2 linked regions of the Kordia sp. SMS9 genome follow. The main gene of each other region encodes a partner of the protein of the gene in region 2 in a complex. Links are inferred from orthologs where the notes say so. Each region holds a gene or a part of one and is shown on either strand. Other genes may lie near its edges.

What was found.
Region 1: the proteins of groL (region 2) and metK are in contact, whole or in part, in a cryo-EM structure (PDB 8P4O), measured with the Escherichia coli proteins. The link is inferred for Kordia sp. SMS9 from one-to-one orthologs.

Annotation. Positions count from the first base shown.
Region 1 is NZ_CP031153.1:2,187,117-2,196,647, forward strand. What follows is about bases 2,557-5,403. They hold metK (methionine adenosyltransferase), read right to left. Parts: upstream 4,685-5,403; coding sequence 3,428-4,684; downstream 2,557-3,427. Other genes in these bases: KORDIASMS9_RS09515 (Gfo/Idh/MocA family protein), read right to left, coding at 2,557-2,568; KORDIASMS9_RS09520 (DinB family protein), read right to left, coding at 2,778-3,302. Outside these bases: KORDIASMS9_RS09505 (response regulator transcription factor), read left to right, coding at 1-196; KORDIASMS9_RS09510 (paraquat-inducible protein A), read right to left, coding at 199-1,497; more of KORDIASMS9_RS09515, read right to left, coding at 1,594-2,556; KORDIASMS9_RS09530 (O-acetylhomoserine aminocarboxypropyltransferase/cysteine synthase family protein), read left to right, coding at 5,612-6,907; KORDIASMS9_RS09535 (alpha/beta fold hydrolase), read left to right, coding at 6,873-7,907; thrA (bifunctional aspartate kinase/homoserine dehydrogenase I), read left to right, coding at 7,932-9,531. UniProt on the Escherichia coli protein: Catalyzes the formation of S-adenosylmethionine (AdoMet) from methionine and ATP.
Region 2 is NZ_CP031153.1:478,199-487,769, reverse strand. The notes cover bases 6,685-9,571. They hold groL (chaperonin GroEL), read right to left. Parts: upstream 9,004-9,571; coding sequence 7,366-9,003; downstream 6,685-7,365. Other genes in these bases: secG (preprotein translocase subunit SecG), read right to left, coding at 9,462-9,571; groES (co-chaperone GroES), read right to left, coding at 9,030-9,308; KORDIASMS9_RS02195 (hypothetical protein), read right to left, coding at 6,685-7,079. Outside these bases: KORDIASMS9_RS02205 (hypothetical protein), read right to left, coding at 1-2,304; KORDIASMS9_RS02200 (hypothetical protein), read right to left, coding at 2,391-4,685; more of KORDIASMS9_RS02195, read right to left, coding at 4,737-6,684.

The sequences.
Region 1 (9,531 bases), 1.7 Mb from region 2 along the record:
CTTAACAGCTCGTGAAACAGAAGTTTTGCAATTAATAGCGGAAGGATTTACGACACAGGAAATTGGCGACAAACTTTTTTTAAGCAAGCGAACTATTGAAGGACATCGAAAGAATTTGATAAGCAAATTGGGCGTTCGAAATACGGCAAGTTTGGTGGTAAAAGCAGTAAAAGAAAATTTAGTTGTAGTAGATTGATGCTATTTTGTTGTGTCACTTTCAACACTTTGTAAAGGCGTTTTAACCAACTTTTGAATTTTTTGCGAAATAAAAATACTAAAAATTACAAATCCCATAAAGAAGAAGAAACCGTTTTGTAGCTCAGACTTATTTGTCGATAAAATTTCCAAACTTTCAACGCTGTTTTCCAATTGTCCCAGCTGACTTGAAATGATGCCTGTAAAGCCAATATACGACATAAAAATGGCAACTACCATGACATCTGCCATCGACCATTTTCCACTTTTAAATACTAAAAATTTGATGAGTTTATTCCGCTGAAGCGAACGCTTAAACACTAATAAAAGACTCGATATTAATTTAGAAACGGGGAAAATCACACTAAAAAGCAAAACCAAAATCCCAACGAGCATCACTTTTGTTTTTCCTTGTGAAAGCATAATACTTGAGACTTCCATGATACTTTTGCTCTTATAATACAACACCTGATCTTGGAATGAAATCGCTTCGCCCATCAATTGTAACTCCATGGAAGCTATACGCGCATCAATATCAATCATCGGTAAAAAAACGCCCAACGCCAGTAAGTGAATTGCCGCTATGATGTAAATAGTTATTTTTAATTTGGAAGTTTCTTTCCGTAGAAACATAGATAAAAGCATGCTTAAAAATGCAATAACTAAAACAATATTAGAAGTGCTTTGCTTATTTTTAACAGTTTCTAATTTGCTTGAAATCAGATTGATACATTCGTTTCCTGTAGTTGCTTTGTATTTGGAAAGAATGGTATTGTATGCGGTATAATCTAGCTTTTGAAACGTTCCTTCGGTATACGAATTGATCTGCTCTAAAATGTATTTTTTAATACCATCTCGATTTTCGTCGCTCTCTAAAAAATCAAGGATATCTTCGGTAATTGTTGGGACTTGATTTTTAAGTTCACTAAAAATTTCAAAAAAATCAGCTCCAATATTCTTTAAGGAAAGTCCTAAAAAGTCATTGTTTTTCTCGTTTTTGGCTTTATATGCGCGTTCAAACTTATCAATAGATTCATTCAGAAAAGCTGTTACTTTTACACGAGCTTCATCGCGTTGTGTGCCCGAAAGTTCTAATTCTTGAAGTTTTGTGGTAATAATATTGGCAAATTGTTCTTCCCAAGCATCCACATTGAACATTCCGTATTTAATGTCCGAAAGTTCAATAACATCCGCTTTAAGTGCCCGTTTCTTAGTTTCGAGTTGATAGGTATACGAAGCCGCCACGCTAATCGCAATCAGCAATACAATTAAAATACTATATGAGATGAGGTTTTTACGCACGGTTTTGCTAAAATTCAAATATTAATTTTGATTTTTGGTAGTTTCATACAGTAAGACGACTCAAAAGCAAATTTGTTTCAAACGATTGGATGTTCATCATTCATACGACAACCCAATTTTCGCTTTTACTAGATCAATAATCGTCATCAGTTGCTCGCTAAATGCTAATGGCAATTTGGAATTTTCGGTGTCACCATTCAAAATATTAGCATGTACAGCTTCAATTTCGTGAATGTATCCATTTCCAGCATACGGAAGTTCAAACACGGTTTCTTCATTATTTAGGTATACCGAAATCGTATTTGGTTGATGAAAACTACGGTACAATTTAATCACGCCTTTGGTACCGTAAATATAGGCTTCTGTAGGTGTATCGGTTTCAAATGTGCATTCTAGGACTGCTTTGGCGCCTGTTGAATAATTGAACAACATTGCGCAAAAACTGTCTACTTCAGTGTGTGTCATACGCGCCATAGCGTTAATTTCTGAAGGCATTCCCAACACAAATAAACTTAAAAAAATAGGATACAAGCCAATATCTAGCAACGCGCCGCCACCTAAATTTTTATTGTACAAACGACTTTCAGGATTGAATTCAGTTCGGAAACCGAAATCGGCACGAATACTTATAATATCTCCAATTGCGTTCTCATTTAACAATTGCTGTATTTTTTGATACGAAGGCATAAATCGTGTCCAAATGGCTTCCATTAAAAATAACTTTCGCGATTGCGCTTCTTGGATGAGGGTTTGCACTTGCGTGAGATTGATTCCGAGTGGTTTTTCACACAAAACAGCTTTTTCATGTTGCAGGCACAGCATGGTATTTTCAAAATGAAACGTATGTGGTGTGGCAATATATACTACATCAATGTCAGTGTCGTTTGCAAGTGCTTCATACGAATCGTAAGCTTTCTGTGCATTGTACATTTCTTTGAAAGCAGTAGCTTTTTCGCTACTTCGTGAAGCAACTCCGTAAAGTATTGCGGTTTCTGAGCGTTGTAAATCGGCAGCAAATGTATGTGCTATTCCGCCCAATCCAATAATTCCCCAACGTATTTTTTTTGACATGATTTTTGTATTCAATTTAGCTATTTTTTTGATTTGATATATTTTGCGAGCATCAACACAAACGTGGCTGCTCCAAAACCTCAGTAATTTCCAGCAAATATGGTGAAATATCTAAAAATATTACGAAATTTCACCAAAAACAACCACTAAAATTCCCATGAAAATTAATTACTTGATTTCTTTTTTTGTGATTGGATGCATGTTTTTGATTATTTTTTCAAAATTCCCAAATAGGCACTCCACGGTCCAACTTCATCACTATATTGTTTTGCCATCACTCTGGCTATTTGTGCAATATGTCCTAAATCGTGTACCGTCCAAGTGGCTAAAAGTTGTTGTAAAGTTACTTCGCCCAAATCAGGATGCACGCCCTTTTTTGAAAAATCACCTTCCATAATTTGAAGCTTTTCCAATTCGTTGAGATTTTGAGAACGAAGTGCTTTAAATTTTTCTAATAAATCATGAATTGTTTTTCCTTTGCTATCACGTTCTTGTGCAAAGCGATCAAACGGTTCAAAAGTTTTATCATTTCCTTCACTCAATATAATTTTTGCTCGAACAATCCAATCGGTTTGCTCTCCATGAATCAAATGTCCAACAATAGCATGCGGACTCCAAGTAGCTTCACCTTCATTGTTGTGAAGCCAATCGTCCGACAAACTAGAAAGCATTGTCATAAGTGTTTCAGGTGTTTGACGGAGTATTTCTATAGATTTGCTAAGATTGAATGTCATGGTTGCTGTTTTGATTTAATAAAAATACAACTGTTTATTCAAATTTCTTTACGATTATATAAAGAAAAAAGTCGCTCCTATTTTCTTTAGAAGCGACTTTTTAATATATAACTACCCTCAGAATCTTACAATCCGAAAGCTGTTTTTACCTTGTCTACAAAGTCTAATTTTTCCCAAGTAAATAACTCAACATCTAAGGTTTTGCTTTCACCATTTGGAGTGGTAAATGTTTTTGAAACCACTTCGTTTTTACGTCCCATGTGTCCGTAAGCCGCCGTTTCGCTGTACATTGGTGTGCGTAATTTTAAACGACTTTCAATCGCCGCAGGACGCATGTCAAATACTTCTTTTACTTTCTCAGCAATTTCCCCATCGGTCAAATCTACTTTGGCAGTTCCGTACGTATCTACAAAAATCCCCATAGGTTCAACCACTCCGATAGCGTAGGAAACTTGTACTAAAATTTCATCCGCAACTCCAGCCGCAACCAAATTTTTCGCTACGTGACGTGTGGCATACGCAGCACTTCTGTCCACTTTACTTGGATCTTTTCCTGAGAACGCACCACCACCGTGTGCACCTTTTCCACCGTAGGTATCTACAATGATTTTTCTTCCTGTCAATCCTGTATCTCCGTGCGGTCCACCAATTACGAATTTTCCAGTAGGATTGATGTGATATTTGATATCATTGCCAAATAATGCTTGAATTTCTGGTTTTAATTTCGACTTTACACGCGGAATTAAAATATTCACGATGTCTTCACGAATTTTCGTCAACATCACTTCGTCACTTTCGTCAAAATCATCATGTTGTGTAGAAATTACAATCGCTTCTACTCGTGAAGGCACATTATCGTCATTATATTCAATCGTTACCTGACTTTTCGCATCTGGACGTAAGTAGGTAATTTCGTTGTTTTCTCTGCGCAAAGCAGCCAATTCAATCAATAGTAAATGTGATAAATCCAAGGCTAACGGCATCAAGTTTTCAGTTTCTTTCGTTGCATAGCCAAACATCATACCTTGGTCACCTGCACCTTGCTCTTCTTTCGTAGCTCTGTCAACACCTCTATTAATGTCATCAGATTGTTCGTGAATTGCAGATAAAACACCACAAGAATTGCCATCAAACATATATTCGCTTTTTGTGTAGCCAATTTTGTTAACTACTTCTCTAGCAATCTTTTGCACGTCTAAATAGGTGTTCGATTTTACTTCTCCAGCTAAAATAACTTGCCCTGTAGTCACTAAAGTTTCACAAGCTACTTTTGACTCGGGATCGAACGCTAAAAAATTATCAATTAAAGCATCAGAAATCTGATCTGCTACTTTGTCTGGATGTCCTTCTGAAACCGATTCAGAGGTAAAAAAATATGACATAATAAATCTTCTTTTAAAATTAAAGTTGTAAAAAAATAATACAGCGATTGCTTAGTCGTCTAAAGAAGTAGAAATTACTGCTTTAGCATTTTTTATCATTCTGAATTTTCTTCAGAACTTGAGGTTGCAATCAGTTCAAATTTTTCCTCAAAACAGGTGCAAATGTATAAAAAACTAAGCAGATACAAACAACAAAAAATAGAATTTTATTGGAAGTGCAAAAAACTGTTAAAAAAGAAATTTTTTGAAAAAACATTTGGATTTTAAATAATTATAACTTTACCTTTGTACAAAACAAAGACAAAATATGTTTATTAAAGTTTGTAATATGTGTTGTATGATGTGTAGCAGAAATGCCGCAGAGGACACTATTGTATTACGCTAACTTTATGAAAGCATTCAAAATACGAAGCCTCTGCAATTTGCAGAGGCTTTTTTCATGATTATATTTTAAGTTAATTTTTTTTTTCAAAAACCAATGAGTCAAATTTTTCAAATAATAGCAATCGAACCAACCGAAACACTGTGTTGCTGTATGATGATGGTTATGTGCATGATGTGCTGTAGCCCACGCTACTATTATCGAAAAGTACCAGATAAATGGTGATTCATTTATCATATATTTAAAAAGGTTCTTTTGGTAATATGCTTCCAAAAGAACCTTTTTTCATTGGTGACACTTCGACACTTCGACACTTCGACAGGCTCAGTGTCAGTGTCAGTGAAAAGGTATATAGAAATAGTCATAAAATAAAAATTAAATAACGATTACAATATAATTTGTGAAATATCTGAGAAAATCAATAAAATACTGTAAAGTCGAATATATTCGTCGACAAAATATCTCTACTAAATTAGTAGGGTAATAGATTGGATAATGAATCAACAAATAGAAAAAAAACAAAAACAAACATAAAAACAAAGAAAATGAGTACACAAAAATTCGCAACAAAAGCATTACATTCAGGACACGACACAACGCAAAACGGAGGTACAAGAGCGGTGCCAATTTATCAATCTACAGCGTATGTCTTTAACAATTCCGATCACGCATCGAATTTATTTTCGTTAGCAGAACCAGGAAATATTTACACGAGAATCAACAATCCAACCAATGACATTTTAGAGCAGCGATTAACTGCTTTAGAAGGTGGATTGGCAGCCGTAGTTACCGCTTCAGGAACTGCAGCGATTGCCACAACATTCCTAACACTACTTAGAGCAGGTGATCACATTGTAGCTTCTAACAGTTTGTATGGCGGAACGTATAATTTGCTAAATGTTACCTTGCCAAGACTCGGAATTACCACAACATTTGTAGATCCAGATCAAGAAAATAGTTTCAATGATGCCGCACAAGAAAATACCAGAGCAATTTTCATTGAATCTTTAGGAAATCCAAAATTAGATGTTTTAGATATCGAAGCAATTTCTGCACAAGCAAAAGCCAACAAAATCCCACTCATTGTAGACAATACGATTGCCACACCTTACTTATTGAATCCTATCAAACATGGCGCAAACATCGTTATTCACTCACTCACAAAATACATTAACGGAAACGGAACTGCCTTAGGTGGCGCAATCATTGACGCAGGAACTTTTGATTGGACAAACGGAAAATTCCCAGAATTTACAGAACCATCCGCAGGATATCACGGTTTGGTATACAGTGAAGCACTCGAAGCAGCAGCATTCATCGCCAAAGTACGTATTGAAGGATTGCGCGATTTTGGTTCGGCACTCAGTCCATTCAACGCATTTCAAATTATACAAGGATTGGAAACGTTGCCAATTCGTATCAAACAACACAGCCAAAACGCACTAGAACTCGCAACATGGTTGCAAACACAAGAAGCCGTAGCTTGGGTAAATTATCCAGGATTGGAAACTAGCAATTACAAAGCGTTGGCAGATAGATACTTGTCAAAAGGACAAAGCGGAATTGTAACCTTTGGTATCAAAGCAGGGTATGAAGCTGCAAAACGCATTGCAGACGAAACAGAAGTTTTCTCACTCTTAGCCAATATTGGAGACACAAAATCACTCATCATTCACCCAGCAAGTACGACGCACCAGCAATTAAATGAAGCACAACAAGCCTCTACAGGTGTTACACAAGACTTAATTCGCTTGTCTGTCGGATTGGAAGATGTGGAAGATTTAAAAGCAGATTTAAAAACTGTATTTGACAAAATTACCGCAGGAATTCCAGCATCATAAACACAATATTTTGACACAAAAAGCAGCACATATTACCATTTCAAATTTCTTTACCGAAAGTGGCGCGTACTATCCAAACCTCAAGTTGAGTTATCAGCTTGTAGGTTCGGATAACGTCAATGCGCCAATTGTTTTAGTAAATCACGCCTTAACGGGGAACTCAGAAGTAACTGGGGAAAACGGTTGGTGGAACAAATTGATCGGAGAAGATAAATGCATTGATACGAATCATTTTAAAATTTTGAGTTTTGACATTCCAGGAAATGGTTTTTTTATGGAAGGCGGTTTGATTGAGCATTACAAAGATTTTGTAGCACGTGATGTGGCAAAGATTTTCCTAAGAGGATTGGAACAATTAAAAATCAATCAGCTTTTCGCCGCTATTGGCGGATCGTTAGGAGGCGGAATTGCTTGGGAAATGGCAGTTTTAGAACCAAATTTGATTCAAAATCTAATTCCGATTGCGGCTGATTGGAAATCGACCGATTGGTTGATGGGCAATTGTTTTTTGCAAGAACGGATCTTAGAAAACTCTAGCAATCCGGTAGAAGATGCACGTATTCATGCCATGTTGTGTTATCGTACGCCGTTTTCACTCAAAGTGAAATTTCAGCGAACACGTCACAAAGAAAAAGACATGTTCAACACGGAAAGTTGGTTGGCGCATCACGGAAAAAAATTACAACAACGCTATCAATTGGGAGCGTACAAACTGATGAATCAGCTCTTAAAAACGATTGATATAACGCGCGGAAGAGGACCATTAGAAACGGTAGCGTCAAAAATTGCAGGAAACATTCACATCATCAGTATCAACAGTGATATCTTTTTTTCACCAGATGAAGATATTGAAACCTATAGAAGATTAAAGCGTTTCAAAGAAAATATATATCACGACGAAATTCAGTCCATTCACGGACACGATGCATTTTTAATAGAATACGGACAATTAAGTCAAATGCTCAGAAACATATTTCAAGTTCAAAAATCATCAATTTAAACCAAGTACTTACACTACAATGCTATGAAGATTTTAAAATTTGGTGGTAAATCCCTTGCTAATGGCAAAGGAATCAAAGCCGCCATTCAAATCATAAAAGAAAAAGCAGCACAACAAGAAGACATTGCCGTCGTGTTATCCGCACGCGGAAACGCTACCAATGAATTGCTAGAAATGTTAGAAAAAGCAATTCGCAAAGAATCCTATCACGAACAATTTACGGCGTTTAAAGCCTATCAAAGTCAAATAGATCGCTCGTTAGATTTTTCAGAAGAATTTACAACGCTCGAAAATTTATTTCAAGGCGTTTCTTTATTGGGCGATTATAGTGAAAAAATAAAAGATCAAGTCGTATCACAAGGTGAAATTATCGCTGCAAAATTGGTGACGAATTTGTTAAAAAAAGAAGGCGTCAATGCTCATTTTACCGATACGCGAAACTTGATAAAAACCGACAATTCTTTTGGAAATGCGCGTCCGTTTGATGTTGTTTCTCGCAACAATATCATCAATCATTTTAAATCGTACAACGGAACTACGGTGAATATTGTGACGGGTTTTATCGCGTCTAATGAAAACAATGAAACTACGACGTTGGGACGAAACGGAAGCAATTACACAGCGGCGTTATTGGCGAATTTTTTAGACGCAGAAGAATTGCAAAACTATACACATGTAGATGGAATTTTTACAGCAAATCCTGATTTGGTGGCAGATGCACGAAAAATCTCGGAATTGTCATTCAACGAAGCAAACGAATTGGCAAACTTTGGCGCGAATATTTTACATGCAAAAACCATGTTGCCACTTATTGAAAAAAACATTCCATTGCGAATCTTAAACACCTTCAATAGTTCGGATGAAGGAACCATCATCAAGCAAAAGACAACAACCAAAGGAATCAAATCCATTTCCGTGTTAGACAATGTTGCCTTGGTCAATTTAGAAGGTAGAGGTTTGCTTGGTCGTGTGGGCGTTGATGCGCGAATTTTTAAAACAATGGGCGAAAATGATATCAATGTCAGTATCATTTCACAAGGTTCTTCGGAGCGTGGCATTGGTTTGGTGATTGATGCGGACAAAGCTCCGAAAGCAGTTGCAGCCTTACAAAAAGAATTTGAAAATGACTTCTATAACAATGATGTGAACAAAATATCGTTGGTAGATGATGTTGCTGTGATTTCGATCATTGGACAAGATTTGAGCGAATTTCACAAACCGTACAATGCGTTGATCAAAAATCAAATTGTGCCAATTCTGTTTAACAATACAGTTTCTGGCAAAAACGTGAGTTTGGTAGTGAAAGAATCAGCATTGCACAAAGCTATTAACGTAATTCACGGACAAATTTTCGGGATTTCTAAAAAAATAAACTTGGCTGTTTTTGGAAAAGGATTGGTTGGCGGAACACTTTTAGATCAAATCATTCAAAGCAAAAAAGCAATCTTAGCGAAAAATAATATCAAGTTGAATGTATTTGCTGTGGCAGATTCACAGCATGTATATTTAGAAAAAAGCGGTATCGCTGACAAATGGAAAGAAGCATTTTTGAAAGAAAAAGTTGCCTATACTGTGCAGCAAATCATCGACTATGCAACAAATCATCATTTAGAAAACTTAATCG
Region 2 (9,571 bases):
ATGTCCGCTTTCTGAAATTCCTTCAATAAACAACGTTACATTTTTTGTATACGTATCATATATTTTAAAACTCGTTGGCGTTTCGGTATTGAGTTGCACTGTGGGTAACCATGAAATCGTTCCATATTTTTGAAACACAGGATGTAAATACGATGCATAGTTTGGCGCATAATATGTTTTCCCTTTGGTGAAAGATTTGGTCGTTTTTGCCGCTATGTAAATATAATCTTTGGCAGTTTGTGCAAACATCGACCGTTCACGAGTATAAATTTTTATAATACCATCAGATCTTCCTCCATTAAACGGAATAATGTTGTATCTGTCAATTTCAATACGTTCTATATTAGCCAATGACATGTTATACAAAATATGCAAACCAGGATCTCGAATTCGGAAATTATTCAAAAACACAGAAGGTTTAGGTCTTTTTGAGGCTCTGTGTGAAATAGAAACACTTCCTCCGCCTTCTGTAGCAGTGAATCCATTAAAGTTTAAAAATTGTACAATATTGTAATACATATAATAGGTTTCTTCTGTGACATCTGTTATTTCTGCATCAGCCATAAATTCATCTAAAAATGTATATTTCGGATTTTCAGCTTGCAATACAATGGTATCAAGCGCTTCTGCTTTTTCAGTAAAGAAATCTTTTGGGATCGTAAAATCGGCAGATGTAGAAATATGTTTTGTTGTATTCAAAAAAGCTTCAGAAATTTTATCTGTTGGATTTTTTGCGATAAACCGAAGATACATGCTCGGCTTTTTAAATACGTTTTTTGTATCTAAATACGAGAAACGCACTTCTTCATCTTTTTCTAAAAATAAGCCTGATATTTCAAATTTTTGATCTTCGTCCAAGTCAATAAATTGTGCACTGTGATTTTTTGTGGTGTGAAAAAATAATTGTTTTATCCCTTTTTTAGGAACGTTGACACGTCCAGAAATCGTAATTCCGTTTTCAAAAGGATGTCTTGCTATTGGTTTTGTTTCAAAAATGTTTTTCCACTCATAGCGACTCCAGCCTTGTGTGAGTAGCAAAATATCCAGTTCGTATTTCTTTTTTCTATCCATCTTTTGGAAGTAATACTGCGGATTTTCAATAACACCTCTTAGATGTGGTTTTAGGTATAAATTTGATAGCATGTTGTGCTGTGGTTGGTAACTTTCGGTCGTTTCTGGCAGCACAGAAATGCTCACATTTGCGTTTTCGTTTAAGTTAAATGCTTTTACAGATAACAAAATGGAATCTTGAATTGTATTGAGTTTTGAAACATGAATGTTGGCTTTTTTGATGCCTACATCGTTAAAAAATAAACGTTCCAAAATTGGATTTTGATCATTATCAAATACCGTTATAGTGTTAATTCCTTTAAACAATTCCACTTTTGGGATGCGAATTGCTTTTTGGAGTTCGTCAAACTGAAGCGCAACTGTTTTTAACTTTCCATGTTGATGTATGAGTATTTTGTACTTTTTATTTGGATTGTTTTTGAGTGTTTCCTCATTCGTGCTAAAATCGAGAATGATATCATTTTCGGTGAGACTTTGTAATATTAAAGAAATGCCTTGTGCTTTTGCTTGCGGCAAGAGTTTTGTTAGTATGGCATTATTTTCAAGTGTAATTTCTGCCGTGTATTGTATTTCTTTTTTAGGTTGAAATAAAAATTTCCCCATTCCCAACGTATTGCTTTCAAACGAAGCGACTTGGTTTTTTTCTTCGTCATACACCACTCCAGAAGCCGTCACACCTTTTCCATCGTTGGCAATGATTTTGAAACCAATATTGTTGGTGGTATTTGCTACAATGTGTCCACCTTCGGGCAAAAACTGAAAATCGAAACGTGCTTTTTCAGTGACTTTTTTTTCATTGATACTTTCATTAGTAACGATTTCTATTTTTTGAACGAACGCATCATTTTCTTTGAAATTTTTCATCCAATTGGTGTCCGCTTTTATATAATATGTTCCTGCTGTAAAGGTAGAATCAATTAAGAAGTTTCCATTGGTGACTCCATCTTTTGCAGCGTACAATGCTTTTTTTATTTGATTTCCTTGTGCATCGTAAATTCCCACATTAATATTGGTCGTTGCTTTGGAAGAAAGCTGATTCTTTTGATCGTACGCATAGCCTTTAAACCAGATTTCTTCCCCTTGAAAATAGGTAGTTTTGTTCAAATGAAGGTATAAGGATTCTCGGGGAAGTTCAAAATAGGATGCATAAGCTGCTTCCGCAGTTTGTTTTTGACTGAACAGTGGTAAAATACTCAGTAAAATAATTGGTAATAAAATGTACTTTTTTTTCATAATAATCGGTTTAAGCTAAATAATTAAAAAAATCAAGAATCGTTTTTTTCAAAAGTGTTTGGTAAGAACAATCATGAAAATGATGGTCAACGTACTTGAATGGTTTTTCGTTCCGAAATCAAATCACCATCTTCCGTAATTCCTTCAATGAATAAAGTTACGTTTTCAGTAAACGTATCATAGATTTTGAAAGTGGTTGCAGTTTCAGGATTGAGTTCTAGGTTCGGAAGCCAAGAAATGGCTCCGTATTGTTGAAATGTTGGACTTAGGAATGACGCGTAATTAGGTGTGTAATACTTTTTCCCTTCCGTAAATGATTTCGGTGTTTTGGTACTCAAATACACAAAATTTCTCAGTTTTCTTGAAAATAAGGGCGTATCACGTGTAAATATTTTAATAATACCTGTCCGTACTTCTCCATTAAACAAAATGTCGCTATATCTGTCAACAATAACACGTTCTATGTTTTCGAGTTTTAAATTGTATAAAACCACCATGTTTTCTTTGCGTAAATATTGGTTGTTATAAAAAATAACTGGGTTGCCTCCTATAAGTTTGCTTGGATCAAAAACTTCGCCGCCTTCTTGTACGGTGTAAAAACCATTCAATCGTATAAAATTGGCAATATCGTCATACTCTTTTACGACTTCCTCGGTAACTTCCGTAACTTCCGGACGTTTCATGAAACGGTCTTCGTATCTTTTTCTTTTCTTTTTTCCTGTCAAAACTACTGTGTCAAGAGCTTCCCTGTTTGCGTACAAAAATTCTTTGAGCGATGCCTGTTTAGCACTCGTTTTGATGTTGCGAATTGTATCTAAGAAACGTTTGGAAAGTTTATCTTTTGTATCCGATAGAATAAACCGAAGATACATGCTCGGTTTTTTAAATTCTCCTTTTTCGTTCACATACGAGAAACGCACTTCTTCGTCTTCTTTTAAAAATAAACCAGACATTTCAAATTTTTGATTTTCGTCCAAGTTGATAAATCGTGCATCGTGATTTACGGTGGTGTGAAAGAAGAGTTGTTTTACGTTTGTTTTTGGTCGATTGACGCGTCCAGAAATAGTAATTCCGTTTTCAAAACGATGTGTTGCTGTTGGTTTTGTATCAAAAATAGCGTTCCAATCGTAGCGACTCCAACCTTGGGTGAGTAATAAAATATCCAACTCGTATTTTTTTTTTCGATCCATATTTTGAAAATAATACTGCGGATTTTCCACAAAGCCTCGTAGGTGCGGTTTTAGGTAAAAATTAGATACAATACTGTGTTTTGGTTGATAGCTTTCCGTTGCTTCTGGCAATACAGAAATGCTGATTTGTGCATTTTTTTGCAGGTTCAATTTCTGCACAGACAACAAAATAGAATCTTGAATTTTGTTGAGTTTTGAAACTCTAATGTTGGCTTTTTGAATGTATACATCGTTAAAAAACAAACGTTCCAAGATGGGATTTTGATCATTGTCAAAAACGGTTATGGTATTAATTCCTTTGAATAATTCCTCTTTTTTGATGCGAATTGCTTTTTGGAGTTCATCAAATTTTAAAGCAATTGTTTTCAACTTTCCATGTTGATGAATGAGTATTTTGTAAGTTTTATTCGGAGTATTTTTGAGCGTTTCTTCATTTGTGCTAAAATCGAGAATCACATCGTTTTCCGTGAGACTTTGCAGTATTAACGAAATGCCTTTTGGTTTTGCTAACGGCAAAAATTTTGTAATTATGGTATTATTTTCAAGGGTAATTTCTGCGGTGTATTGTATTTCTTTTTTAGGTTGAAATAAAAATTTTCCCACGCCTAATGTATTGCTTTCAAACGAAGCGACTTGCTTTTTTGCTTCATCAAACACAATTCCTGAAACTTTGACACCTTTTCCATCATTGCCAATGATTTTAAAGCCAATATTATTGTTGGTATTTGCTAAGATATGTCCGCCTTCAGGTAAAAATTGAAAATCATACGTCGCTTTTTTGGCAACTTTCTTTTCATTGATACTTTCATCAGTAACAATTTCAATTTTTTGGACAAACGCGTTGTTTTCCTTGAAATTTTTCATCCAATTGGTGCCTGCTTTTACATAATAGGTTCCTGCGGTAAAGGTGGAATCAATTAAGAAGTTTCCGTTGGTAAAACCATTTTCTGCGGCATACAATGCTTTTTTTACTTGATTGCCTTTTGCATCGTAAATTCCAACTTTAATATTGGTCGTTGCTTTGGAAGAAAGCTGATTCTTTTGATCGTACGCATAGCCTGTAAACCAGATTTCTTCTCCTTGAAAATACGTGGTTTTGTTCAAATGCAGGTATAATGCTTCTCGCGGAAGTTCAAAATAGGCTGTATAAACTGCTTCCACAGTTTTCTCTTGACAGAGAAGTGGAATCATGCTTAATATCATCAGTAACAATAAAAAACACTTTTTTTTCATAGCAATCGGTTAACGCACTTGAATGGTTTTTCGTTCGGAGATTAAATCACCATTTTCCGCAATTCCCTCAATAAATAGCGTTACGTTTTTAGTATACGTATCGTATATTTTAAAAGTAGTGGCCGTTTCACTGTTCAGCTCAACTGTTGGCAACCAAGAAATGGCACCATATTTTTGAAATACAGGATTTAAATACGATGAATAATTAGGTGCATAGTATTTTTTACCCGTTGAAAATGATGCAGGTGATGTAGCTGCGAGATATTGAATTTCGACTCCTGGTTTTTTGAACAATGGTGTAATGCGTGAGTATATTTTAATGACGCCCAATCCGCCACCACGCGCACTTGGTACTCTGCTATATCTGTCTACCACAATGCGTTCAATTTCAGCCAATGACATGCTGTATAGAATATTTAAATCGTTTAAACGTACGTCATTAAAAAATACAGTAGGCGATCCGCCACGCGCAATTCTAGAAGAAATAAATACATTTCCCATGTCTTCGGAAGCATTAAAACCATTAAAATTAAGATATTGTACCAAGTTGAGATATCTTTTGTATTCTTCTATTGTGATTTCTGTAACAGACGGATTCATTAAAAAGATACTGTTGTATTTTGGTTTTTCCTTTTCCGCATTTAACACTACAGCATCTAGCTCTTCTGCGTTTTCATAAAAGAAATTTTCTGGAACTTTAAAATTAGCAGTGTCAGATTTGAGTTTTTTGGTATTTTCTAAAAATGCTTCCGAAATTTTGTCCTCTTTGTTTGTAATCAAAAATCGTAAATACATACCTGGCTTTTTCAGTGCACCTTTTGGAGTGATGTACGAAAACTTTATTTCTTCTCCTTCTTCCAAAAACACGTTTGCCAATTCAAACTTTTGATTTTCGTCCAAGTCAATAAATTTAGCCGCATGATTTTTTGTCTCATATAAAAATACTTGCTTTACACCTGTCGCAGGTCTGTTGACACGTCCCGAAATACCAATTCCGTTTTCAAAACGATGTGTTGCCGTTGGTTTTTTGCCAAAAATGTCGTTCCAATCATAGCGACTCCAACCTTGTGTGAGCAATAAAACATCTAGTTCATACTTTTTCTTTCGGTCCATTTTATGGAAATAATATTGTGGATTTTCAATAAAACCGCTCACATGTGGTTTTAAGTAAAAGTTGGAAATGATATTGTGCTGCGGATTGTATCCTTGCGTAGTTTCTGGCAATACAGAAATACTCACATTTGCCTTGTTCTGTAAGTTGAGTTCTTTTACAGAAAGGATGATAGAATCTTTAATCGTGTTGAGTTTAGAAACTTGCATCTTTGTGTTTTTGATGCCATAATCATTAAAAAATAAACGTTCTAAAATGGGTTGTTTTTGATCGTCAAATACAGTAATTGTGTTCACGCCTTTAAACAAACGTTCTTTTTCAATACTCACGGCTTTTTTAAGATTGCTAAATTGTAACGCTGCTATTTTTAACTGTCCATTTTGATGAATGAGTATTTTATACGTTTTATTAGGATAGTTTGTCAAGGTTTCTTCATTCGTGCTAAAGTCGAGAATCACTTTATCTTGTAATGAATTTTGAATTATAAGTGAAATGCCTTGTGTTTGGATAGACGGTAGTTCTTTGGTAATCATGGTGCCATCTTTCAGCGTGATTTCCGCAGTATATATTGCCTCTTTTTTGGGTTGCAGTATAAATTTTCCCATGCCTACAGTATTGCTTTCAAAGGAAGCCACTTGATTTTTTTCCTGATCGTACACAATGCCAGAAACCGCGACGCCTTTTCCGTTGTTGTCAATGATTTTAAAACCAACATTGTTGATGGTTTCTGTGAGGATATGTCCGCCTTCTGGTAAAAATTGAAAATCGTATTGCTTTTCTTCAGTAGCGTTGCTTTTTGCTAGTTGTTCATTGGTTTTAATTTCAATTTTTTGAATATACGCGTTGTCTTCCTTGAAGTTTTTCATCCAATTGGTTTCCGCTTTTATATAATAGGTTCCTGCTGTAAACGTAGAATCTACTGCAAAATTTCCATTGGTTACACCATTTTCTGCCGCAAATAAATGTTTTTGCAGTTGATTTCCTGCGGCGTCATAAATTCCAATATTAATATTGGTGGTAGCTTTGGATGCAAGCTGATTCCGTTGATCGTACGCATAGCCTTTGAACCAAATTTCTTCGCCTTGAAAATACGTAGTTTTGTTAAGGTGAAGATACAAGCCTTCTCTAGGAAGTTTGAAGTACGCGTAATATTCGTCTTCGATTTTTAAGGATTCTTGGCTAAATACGCTGAAAGAGAAACAGCAGATGAGGATGAATAAAAAAGAATAATTTTTTTTCATAGGAAGCAATTTTTGCAAAAAACTACCACAAAAAGAGTACCAATAGTATATATTTTAAAGAAAAGTTGCTGAAAGACTGGTTTTTAGATTTTCAAATTCTTGTAAAGACGAATTTGAAAAGTAATGAGATATTAGTATTGAGTATTGAGTATTGAGAAGTTTCGAAGATGATTACTGCAAAGGTAGAAACCTATATGTTTCTATAGCTTCAAAACTTTCACCCATAAAAAAAGCCTTTCAAATTCAAGGATTCGAAAGACTTTTTGTGTTTTTATAGTGTAATTGATTACATCATTCCTGGCATTCCGCCGCCCATTGGTGGCATTCCGCCTCCAGCTGGTGCTTCTTCTTTGATGTCAACCAATGCACATTCTGTAGTTAAAATCATTCCTGCTACAGATGCTGCATTTTCCAATGCAATACGCGTTACTTTCTTCGGATCAATGATTCCTGCTTTCAGCATGTCTACATATTCTTCCGTTTTAGCATCGTATCCAAAATCTTTTTCACCTTCCATTACTTTTGAAACAACTACGCTTCCTTCGCCACCAGCGTTGGAAACAATGGTACGTAATGGCTCTTCAATAGCACGTGCAATAATTTTGATTCCTGTTACTTCGTCTAAATTATCTGTAGTAATGCTTTCTAGTACATTTTTCGCACGAACTAAAGCAACACCACCGCCAGCAACAATTCCTTCTTCAACCGCAGCTCTTGTGGCGTGTAAAGCATCGTCTACTCTGTCTTTTTTCTCTTTCATTTCTACTTCAGAAGCTGCTCCAACATATAAAACTGCCACTCCGCCAGCTAATTTTGCCAAACGTTCTTGTAGTTTTTCTTTATCGTAATCAGAAGTAGTAGATTCAATTTGAGCTTTTATTTGTCCCACACGTGTTTGAATCATTTCTGCATCACCAGCACCATTTACAATGGTTGTATTGTCTTTGTCGATTGTGATTTTCTCAGCAGTTCCTAAAAGATCAATCGTAGCACTTTCTAACGTAAATCCTCTTTCTTCCGAAATAACCGTTCCACCAGTTAAAATGGCGATATCTTCTAACATTGCTTTTCTACGATCACCAAATCCAGGTGCTTTTACCGCCGCAATTTTTAAAGCGCCTCTTAATTTGTTTACTACTAGAGTTGCCAATGCTTCACCATCTACATCTTCCGCAATGATTAATAATGGCTTTCCTGTTTGCGCTACGGGTTCCAATACAGGCATTAAGTCCTTCATGGAAGAAATTTTCTTATCAAATAATAAGATGTACGGACTTTCCAATTCTGCTTCCATTTTTTCAGAGTTGGTCACGAAATACGGTGACAAATATCCTCTGTCAAACTGCATTCCTTCAACTACATCTACATACGTGTCCGTTCCTTTAGCTTCTTCTACCGTGATGACACCTTCTTTACCAACTTTTCCAAAAGCTTGCGCGATTAAATCACCCACAACTTCGTCGTTATTTGAAGAGATCGAAGCTACTTGTTTTATTTTTTCAGAAGAATCACCTACTTTTTTCGATTGCTTTTGTAAGTCTTCAACGATGGCAGTAACTGCTTTGTCAATTCCTCGTTTTAAATCCATCGGATTTGCACCTGCAGCCACGTTTTTCAATCCTTCTTTTACAATAGCTTGTGCTAGTACAGTTGCAGTTGTGGTTCCATCTCCTGCTAAATCGTTCGTACGAGAAGCTACTTCTTTTACCATTTGCGCGCCCATGTTTTCTAAGGCATCTTCTAGCTCTATTTCTTTCGCTACAGAAACACCATCTTTCGTTACCGATGGCGCACCAAATGATTTGCTAATGATTACATTTCTTCCTTTTGGTCCTAAAGTAACTTTTACTGCATTTGCTAATGCATCCACACCACGTTTGAGTCCGTCGCGTGCTTCTACATCAAATTTTATATCTTTTGCCATAATTTTTTGGTATGTTATTTTTTGAATTAAATAATTGCTAAAATGTCATCTTCTCTCATGATGATGTAGTCTTCACCGTCAAACTTGATTTCAGTTCCAGAAAACTTTCCATACAAAACAGTGTCACCAACTTTTACCGTTAACGGTTCGTCTTTTTTGCCGGGTCCAGCTGCCACAACAGTTCCGCGTTGTTGTTTTTCTTTTGCTGAATCTGGAATGTAGAGCCCTGAAGCAGTTTTTGTGGCTGCTGGCAATGGGGAAATCAAAACTCTATCTGCAAGTGGTTTGATATTAACTTTGCTCATTTTGTTAAGTATTTAATGTTTTAATTGTTTGATTATTTACGCAAATACAGTAGTCAGAAATTGTGCCATTGTAGCAATGCTGACAAATTGAAATAAAAAAATGCCAGCTTCTGACAAGCTGGCATTTTTTATATGATTTTTTATAATTAATATCTACTCGTTACCTCCGTTTGTCGTGTCCGTAGAATTTGTGTTTGAATCGTTTGTAGTGGCAGGCTGCTCTGTTGTTTGAATGTTTTTGTTAGCAAGTTTTGATTGCTGAT